Linked DNA regions of Variovorax terrae. The protein of the gene in region 1 interacts with the protein of each later gene in a pairwise test. Links are inferred from orthologs where the notes say so. Each region holds a gene or a part of one and is shown in the gene's direction. Other genes may lie near its edges.

The links. Proteins that work in one complex are often made in the same cells at the same time.
Region 2: the proteins of ftsA (region 1) and MMF98_RS19550 interact in binary tests that used the Escherichia coli proteins (3 or more experiments, as listed by UniProt). The link is inferred for Variovorax terrae from one-to-one orthologs.

The regions. Positions count from the first base shown.
Region 1 is NZ_JALGBI010000001.1:449,567-453,214, forward strand. What follows is about bases 807-3,648. They hold ftsA (cell division protein FtsA), read left to right. Parts: upstream 807-1,533; coding sequence 1,534-2,763; downstream 2,764-3,648. Other genes in these bases: MMF98_RS02035 (cell division protein FtsQ/DivIB), read left to right, coding at 807-1,504; ftsZ (cell division protein FtsZ), read left to right, coding at 2,907-3,648. Outside these bases: MMF98_RS02030 (D-alanine--D-alanine ligase), read left to right, coding at 1-722; more of MMF98_RS02035, read left to right, coding at 719-806. UniProt on the Escherichia coli protein: Essential cell division protein that assists in the assembly of the Z ring. May serve as the principal membrane anchor for the Z ring.
Region 2 is NZ_JALGBI010000003.1:36,911-42,179, reverse strand. Bases 1-2,961 are described here. They hold MMF98_RS19550 (rod shape-determining protein), read left to right. Parts: upstream 1-939; coding sequence 940-1,983; downstream 1,984-2,961. Other genes in these bases: mreC (rod shape-determining protein MreC), read left to right, coding at 2,066-2,961; gatC (Asp-tRNA(Asn)/Glu-tRNA(Gln) amidotransferase subunit GatC), read right to left, coding at 428-727; gatA (Asp-tRNA(Asn)/Glu-tRNA(Gln) amidotransferase subunit GatA), read right to left, coding at 1-431. Outside these bases: more of mreC, read left to right, coding at 2,962-2,989; rod shape-determining protein MreD, read left to right, coding at 3,009-3,527; mrdA (penicillin-binding protein 2), read left to right, coding at 3,598-5,269. UniProt on the Escherichia coli protein: Forms membrane-associated dynamic filaments that are essential for cell shape determination. Acts by regulating cell wall synthesis and cell elongation, and thus cell shape.

The DNA.
Region 1 (3,648 bases):
GCATTCCCTACACCGGCTCGGGCGTCATGGCCTCCAGCGTGGCCATGGACAAGGTGATGACCAAGCGCGTGTGGAGCGCCGAGGGCCTGCCCACGCCGAAGTACGTGTGGCTGGCGCCGGACCAGCAGGAGCGCGTGCGCGTGCGCACCGTGCCCGACGAGCTGGGCCTGCCGTTGATCGTCAAACCGCCGCGCGAGGGCTCCTCGATCGGCGTGACCAAGGTCATGGGTTACTCGCAGATGCAGGACGCGGTGCAGCTGTCGGCGCGCTACGACCCCGACGTGCTGTGCGAGGAGTTCATCGAGGGCGAGGAAGTGACCTGCCCGGTGCTGGGCGAAGGCGCGAGCGCCCATGCGCTGCCGGTGATCCGCATCCTGGCGCCCGAGGGCGCCTACGACTACCAGAACAAGTACTTCACCGACGACGTGAAATACCAGTGCCCGAGCGGCCTGCCCGAGGCCGAGGAGCGCGAGATCCAGCGCATCGTGCTGGCGTCCTACCGCTCGCTGGGCTGCCGCGGCTGGGGCCGCGCCGACCTGATGATCCGCGCCAGCGACCGCAAGCCCTTCCTGCTGGAGATGAATACCTCGCCCGGCATGACCAGCCACTCGCTGGTGCCGATGTCGGCCCGTGCGGCCGGCATCAGCTATGAGGAGCTGTGCGTGAGGGTGCTGCTGTCGGCCTCGCTCGACCACCGCCTGCTTCCTGGAGCGCCTGCATGACCCAGACGCTGCCCGCGCCGTTCGACGTCAAGCTCATGAACATGGTCGCCACGACCCTGTTCCTGGCCTGCGTCGCCATGGCGTTGGCGGCGGTGGTGTGGTGGGCGCTGCGCAACCCGGTGTTCGCCATCGGCGGCATCACGGTGCAGGGCGAGGTGGCCCACAACAACGCCGTCACCCTGCGCGCCAACGTAGCGCCTAGGCTGGCGGGCAATTTCTTCACGGCGGACCTGGCGCAGGTGCGCGCCATCTTCGAGTCCGTGCCCTGGGTGCGCCATGCGGTGGTGCGGCGTGAGTTCCCCAACCGCCTGGACGTGACGCTGCAGGAGCATCAGCCCGTGGCCTATTGGGGGGCGGACGGCGAGTCCCGGCTGGTCAACAGTTTCGGCGAGGTGTTCGAGGCCAACGTGGACGAGGTGGAGGCGGACGAACTGCCGCACCTGAGCGGCCCCGATGGCCAGGCGGCCCAGGTGCTGGCGATGTACCGCGTGCTCAAGCCGCTGTTTGCGCCACTCGACGCCACGGTGGAAGAGCTCGACCTGTCCGGGCGCGGCGGCTGGCGCGTGCAGCTCGACAGCGGCGCGGCGATCGAGCTCGGCCGCGGCTCGCCCGGAGAAGTGGCGGCGCGTGTGCAGCGTTTCACGCACACGCTGACGCAGGTAGTTTCGAAGTATGGACGGAAGGCGGACTCGCTGGAAGCGGCCGATCTGCGCCACGCCGATGGTTACGCGCTGCGCTTGCGCGGCGTGACCACGGTGGGCGCGGACGCCCGCAAGAAGTAGCGGGAACCCAAGACACAACAGGTGCATATATGGCAAAAGAGTACAAGGACCTGGTCGTCGGGCTGGATATCGGGACCGCCAAGGTGATGGTGGTGGTGGCCGAGGTGCTGCCCGGCGGCGAGCTCAAGCTCGCGGGGCTGGGCATCGCGCCGAGCAATGGCTTGAAGCGCGGCGTGGTGGTCAACATCGACGCCACGGTGCAGAGCATCCAGCAGGCGCTCAAGGAGGCCGAGCTGATGGCCGACTGCAAGATCACGCGCGTCTACACCGGCATCACCGGCAGCCACATCCGCGGCATCAACTCCAGCGGCATGGTGGCGGTGAAGGACCGCGAGGTCACGCAGGCCGACGTGGCGCGCGTGGTGGAGACCGCCAAGGCCATCAACATCTCGACCGACCAGCGTTTGCTGCTGGTGGAGCCGCAGGAGTTCGTGATCGACGGCCAGGACGTCAAGGAGCCGATCGGCATGAGCGGCATCCGCCTGGAGGCCAAGGTGCACATCGTCACCGGCGCGCAGAGTGCGGCCGAGAACATCATCAAGTGCGTGCGCCGCTGCGGCCTCGACGTGGACCAGCTCATGCTCAACCCGCTGGCCTCGAGCCTGGCGGTTCTGACCGAGGACGAGCGCGAGCTCGGCGTGGCGCTGGTGGACATCGGCGCCGGCACCACCGACGTGGCGATCTTCACCAACGGCGCGATCCGCCATACGGCCGTGATCCCGATCGCGGGCGACCTGATCACCAGCGACATCGCGATGGCGCTGCGCACGCCTACCAAGGACGCCGAGGACATCAAGGTCGAGGCCGGCTACGCCAAGCAGCTGCTGGCCGACCCCGAGCAGCAGGTGGAAGTGCCGGGCCTGGGCGACCGCGGCCCGCGCATGCTGAGCAAGCAGGCGCTGGCCGGCGTGATCGAACCGCGCATCGAGGAGATCTTCTCGCTGGTGCAGCAGGTGGTGCGCGAATCGGGCTACGAGGAAGTGCTGTCCTCGGGCATCGTGCTCACTGGCGGCAGCGCCGTGATGCCGGGCATGGTGGAGCTGGGCGAGGACATCTTCCTCAAGCCGGTGCGCCGCGGCATCCCGAAGTATGCGAGCGCGCTGTCGGACATGGTGGCCCAGCCGCGCGCGGCCACCGTGATGGGCCTGCTCGAGGAGGCGCGCCTGGCGCGCCTGCGCGGTTTCAAGGTGGCGCAGAAGAACGGCTCCATGAAAACCGCCATGGGCCGCGTCAAGGACTGGTTCGTGGGGAACTTCTGACCATGAAACACAAACTCTGGCTCGCGCGCGGCAGCCCTCACTGGCGATGGCGGTGCACCGATCCGCCGTCATGAACGTTCATGACGCACCCCAACGCAATTACATGGCAACTGCACTATTCAGGAAAAATCAGGAGTAAGAACATGAGCATCGAAATGATTGAAGTAGAGGAATTCAATTTGGGCACCCAGATCAAGGTGATCGGCGTGGGCGGCGGCGGCGGCAACGCGGTCGGGCACATGATCGAGCGCCATGTGCAGGGTGTGGAATTCATCTGCGCCAACACCGACGCGCAGGCCCTGGCCCGCAGCTCCTCGCACAAGACCATCCAGCTCGGCCAGAGCGGCCTGGGCGCCGGCAGCAAGCCCGACAAGGGCCGCGACGCGGCGGAAGCGGCGGCGGACGACATCCGCGAGGCCATCGACGGCGCGCACATGCTGTTCATCACCGCCGGCATGGGCGGCGGCACCGGCACCGGCGCCGCACCGGTGATCGCGCGCATCGCCAAGGAGATGGGCATCCTCACCGTGGGCGTGGTCACCAAGCCGTTCGACTGGGAAGGCGGCCGCCGCATGACCAATGCCGACAACGGCCTGGCCGAGCTCGAGGCCAACGTCGATTCGCTGATCGTGGTGCTCAACGAGAAGCTGCTCGAGGTGCTGGGCGACGACATCACCCAGGACGAGGCCTTCGCCCATGCCAACGACGTGCTCAAGAACGCCGTGGGCGGCATCGCCGAGATCATCAACGTGCCCGGCCATGTGAACGTCGACTTCGAGGACGTGCGCACCGTGATGGGCGAACCCGGCAAGGCCATGATGGGCACGGCCGTGGCGGCCGGCCCGGACCGCGCGCGCATCGCTGCCGAGCAGGCCGTGGCCTGCC
Region 2 (5,269 bases), on another replicon or contig:
CGCACCGGCTTGAAGGCCGAGTTCTCGTTGGCCGAGCCCATCGCGAACTCGTCGCAGTTGAGCTTTCCGAGCGTGACCATGCCGGCCTCCGCCAGCTTGCGCACCACCGTGCTGTCGAACGGCGAGCGGTAGCCCTCCAGCATCTTCGAGCCGGCGGTGGTGGGAAAGTCGGTGGTGACGAAGATGTCCTTGTGCGCCAGCGGCACGCCCTCGAGCGCGCCGGCCGTGCCCGCGGCGATGCGCGCATCGGCCGCACGCGCCTGCGCCAGCGTGGCGTCTTCGTTCGTCGCGAGAAAGGCGCCCAGCGCCTCGTGCGTCTTCATGCGCGCGAGAAAGTGCTGCGCCGTCTCGACGGCGGAGACCTCGCGCCCGCGCAGCTTCGCGGCGAGCTGCGCCACGCCCAGTTCATGCAGTGCCCGGCCGGTGCTCATTCGATCACCTTCGGCACGAGGAACAGGCCGCGTTCGACCGCGGGCGCGCTTCGCTGGTTGGCTTCGCGCTGGTCGGGCTCGCTTGCCACATCGTCCCGCAGGCGCAGCGCGATGTCCTGGATGGCGGCCACCGGATGCGCCAGCGGCTCGATGCCGGTGGTATCCACAGCGCGCATCTGCTCCACGATGTCGAAGAAGCCGTTGATTTGCGTGAGCATGCGCTCGCTTTCGCTGGGGCTCAGCTCCAGCCGCGCCAGATGGGCGATGCGCCCGATATCGGAAGAAGTCAGTGACATGACGGGTGATGAGTCGAAACCGGGTGTAACCAGCGCCTTTTAGAGTGCTGCCCGACAAGTTATTCACAGGGGATGGGGTATTATCCCGCCTTTGACGCAACGGCTGCAAAACAGCCGGTATTTGCACCAAAAATGACGATTTCGCCCCCCTGCTGACCCATTTCACATGGCGACGGCCCGCCGAAGCGCAGGCCGTGCCCGAGAGGACTGTAATGTTTGGAGCATTCCGTCGGTACTTCTCCACCGACCTTGCCATCGACCTTGGTACTGCCAACACCCTGATTTTCGTCCGCGACAAAGGCATCGTTCTCGATGAGCCTTCGGTCGTCGCCATCCGCCACGAAGGCGGCCCCCAGGGCAAGAAAACCATCCAGGCCGTCGGCCACGAGGCCAAGGCCATGCTCGGCAAGGTGCCGGGCAACATCGAGGCGATCCGCCCGATGAAGGACGGCGTGATCGCCGACTTCACCGTCACCGAGCAGATGCTCAAGCAATTCATCAAGATGGTGCATCCGCGCGGCGTGCTCAAGCCCAGCCCGCGCATCATCATCTGCGTGCCCTGCGGCTCGACCCAGGTCGAGCGCCGCGCGATCCGCGAATCCGCCCTGGGCGCGGGCGCTTCCGAGGTCTACCTGATCGAGGAGCCGATGGCCGCCGCGATCGGCGCCGGCCTGCCGGTGAGCGAGGCCAGCGGCTCGATGGTGGTGGACATCGGCGGCGGCACCACCGAGGTCGGCGTGATCTCGCTCGGCGGCATGGTCTACAAGGGCAGCGTGCGGGTGGGCGGCGACCGCTTCGACGACGCCATCATCAACTACATCCGCCGCAACTACGGCATGCTGATCGGCGAGCCCACGGCCGAGGCCATCAAGAAGAACATCGGCTCCGCCTTTCCCGGCTCCGAGGTCAAGGAGATGGAAGTCAAGGGCCGCAACCTCAGCGAGGGTGTGCCGCGCTCCTTCACGATCTCCAGCAACGAGATCCTCGAGGCGCTGACCGACCCGCTCAACAACATCGTCTCGGCCGTCAAGAACGCGCTGGAGCAGACCCCGCCCGAGCTCGGTGCCGACATCGCCGAACGCGGCATGATGCTCACCGGCGGCGGTGCGCTGCTGCGCGACCTCGACCGCCTGCTGGCCGAGGAAACTGGCCTGCCGGTGCTGGTGGCCGAGGACCCGCTAACCTGCGTGGTGCGCGGCTGCGGCATTGCACTCGAGCGCATGGAGCGCATGGGCAGCATCTTTACCTCGGAGTGACGTGAAGCCAGTCCACCGGCCGCGGCCCCGCCACTTCGTGGCGATGCCCGGCCCGGCCGCCGGTTGACTGGAGAGGACCACCATGCCATTGGGCACCCTGGACCGCACGCCCCCGCCCTTCTTCAAGCAGGGCCCGTCGGCCCTGTCCAAACTGATGTTCTTCAGCGCGCTGGCGCTGCTGCTGATGGTGGCCGATGCGCGCTTTCGCGTCACGCAGCCGCTGCGCGCGGCGGTGGCCACCGTGCTCTATCCGATTCAATGGCTGGCCCTGCGCCCGGTGCAACTCGCGCGCCAGGGCGGCAGCTATTTCGAGGCGCTGCAAAGCGCCCAGGGCGAGGAACAGGCGGCGCGCCGCAAGCTGGCCCTGCAGTCGCAGCGCGCCAACCAGGTCGAGCAGCTGGCGCAGGAGAACGAGCGCCTGCGCAAGCTGCTGGCCCTGCGCGAGCAGGTGACCACGCCGGCCCAGGCCGCCGAGGTGCTGTACGACGCGGCCGACCCCTACACCCGCAAGGTGATCATCGACAAGGGGCTGGCCCAGGGCATCGAGGCCGGCTCGCCGGTGCTCGACGAGTCCGGCGTGCTGGGGCAGGTCACGCGCGTGCATCCGCTGGTCAGCGAGGTCACGCTGGTGATCGACCGCGACCAGGCCATCCCCGTGCTGAACACCCGCACCGGCGCGCGCAGCGTGGCCTACGGCGACCCGACCGGCCTGGCCGGCGGCGGGCTGGAGCTGCGCTTCATGGCCGGCAATGCCGACGTGCAGTCGGGCGACCTGCTCACCACCAGCGGCGTGGACGGCGTCTACCCGCCGGGCCTGCCGGTGGCCAAGGTGGACAAGGTGGAGCGCCGCGCCGACTCGGCCTTTGCCCGCATCCACTGCGTGCCGCAGGCGCTGGTGCAGGGCGCGCGCTACGTCATGGTGCTGAGCCCGGTGTCGGCGCAGATTCCCGAGCGCCCGCCGGGCGATGCCGCGCGCGAAACGGCGCGCAAGGGCCCGCGCAAATGAACCGCACCGGAGGCACGCCATGATCATGCGACCGGGCCAGCAGCTGCTGCTGCCGGCCAACCCGGTGTTCATCTGGGGCAGCCTGGTGATGGCCCTGCTGGTCAACCTGGTGCCGCTCGGGCGGGTGGCCTGGATGCCCGACGTGCTGGCGCTGGTGCTGGTGTTCTGGAGCGTGCACCAGCCGCTGCGCGTGGGCATCGGCGCCGCCTTCGTGTTCGGCCTGTGCATGGACGTGCACCAGGCCGCGCTGCTGGGCCAGCATGCCTGGGCCTACACCGCGCTGAGCTTCTTCGCCATCACCATCCACCGCCGCCTGCTGTGGTTCAGCGTGCCCTCGCAGGCGCTGCAGGTGCTGCCGCTGTTCGTCGCGGCCCATGCGATCGAGCTGACCATCCGCATGATCGGCGGCGGCGTGTTTCCCGGCCTGAGCCTGCTGCTGGCGCCGCTGTTCGAGGCCCTGCTGTGGCCGGTGGTGAGCGTGCTGCTGCTGGCGCCGCAGCGCCGGGCGCCCGATCCCGACGAGAACAGACCGCTATGAACGCCCGCACGGCCGCAGCGCAGGGCCGCTTCAAGCAAGGCCAGCGCCCTCGGGGAGCGTGGGGGCTCCAATGACCGAGCTGCCCAACGTCGAAGCCGACCTGTCCCGCTTCCGGCGCCGGGTGCTGGTGGCCAGCGCCGTGGTGCTGCTGGCGTTCCTGCTGCTGGTGCTGCGGCTGGCCTACCTGCAGGTCATCCGCCACGAGGACCTCGACGAGCAGGCCGAGAGCAACCGCACCGCGGTGGTGCCGATCGTGCCCAACCGCGGGCTGATCCTGGACCGCAACGGCGTGGTGCTGGCCACCAACTACTCGGCCTACACGCTGGAGATCACGCCGTCCAAGGCCGGCAACCTCGAGCAGACGCTGGATGCGCTGGCGCAGGTGGTGGACATCCAGCCGCGCGACCGGCGCCGCTTCAAGAAGCTGCTGGAGGAGTCCAAGAGCTTCGAGTCGCTGCCCGTGCGCACGCGGCTGAGCGACGAGGAGGTGGCGCGCTTCGCGGCGCAGCGCTACCGCTTTCCGGGCGTGGACATCAAGGCCCGGCTGTTCCGCAACTACCCCTACGGCGAGCTGGCGAGCCACGTGATCGGCTACATCGGCCGCATCAACCAGGCCGAGAAGGAGCGCATCGAGGACTCCGAGGACGACAGCAACTACCGCGGCACCGACTACATCGGCAAGCTCGGCGTCGAGCAGAGCTACGAGCGGCAACTGCACGGCATCACCGGCGTGGAAGAAGTCGAAACCTCGGCCGGCGGGCGGGCCGTGCGCAAGCTCGCCAGCAACCCGGCCACGCCGGGCAACACCGTGATGCTGTCGCTCGACATCAAGCTGCAGAAGCTGGTGGAGGACATGTTCGGCGAGCGCCGCGGCGCCCTGGTCGCGCTCGATCCGCGCAACGGCGAGGTGCTGGCCTTCGTGAGCAAGCCCACCTTCGACCCCAACCTGTTCGTCGAGGGCATCGACGTGGAGAACTGGCAGGCGCTCAACGAGTCGCTCGACAAGCCGCTGCTCAACCGGGCCCTGCGCGGCACCTACCCGCCGGGCTCCACCTACAAGCCGTTCATGGCCATGGCCGCGCTGCAGACCGGCAAGCGCTCGCCCAGCGCCATCATCCAGGACAACGCCTCCTGGACCTTCGGCGGCCACACCTTCCGCAGCCACGGCGACATCGCGCTCGGGCCGGTCGACATGTACCGCGCCATCGTCAAGTCGAGCAACGTGTACTTCTACTCGCTGGCCAACGACATGGGCGTGGACACCATGCACGACTTCATGAAGCCGCTGGGCTTCGGCCAGATCACCGGCATCGACATCAACGGCGAGGTGCGCGGCGTGCTGCCCAGCACCGAGTGGAAGCGCAATGCCTACAAGCGCCCCGAGCAGAAGAAGTGGTACGCGGGCGAAACCATCTCGCTGGGCATCGGCCAGGGCTACAACACCTTCACCATGCTGCAGATGGCGCAGGCCACGGCCATCCTGGCCAACAACGGCGTCAAGCACAAGCCGCACCTGGTGCTGGCGACGCAGGACGCGGTGACGCGCACGCGCGAGCCGGTGGTGCAGCCCGCGCCCGAAGACCTGGGCTTCAAGCCCGAGAACGTGGCCGTGGTGCGCCGCGCCCTGGTGGGCGTGACGCAGGAGGGCACCTCGGCGCGCGTGTTCGCGGGCGCCGGCTACCTGAGCGCGGGCAAGACCGGCACCGCGCAGGCCGTGACCATCGGCCAGAAGGACAAGTACA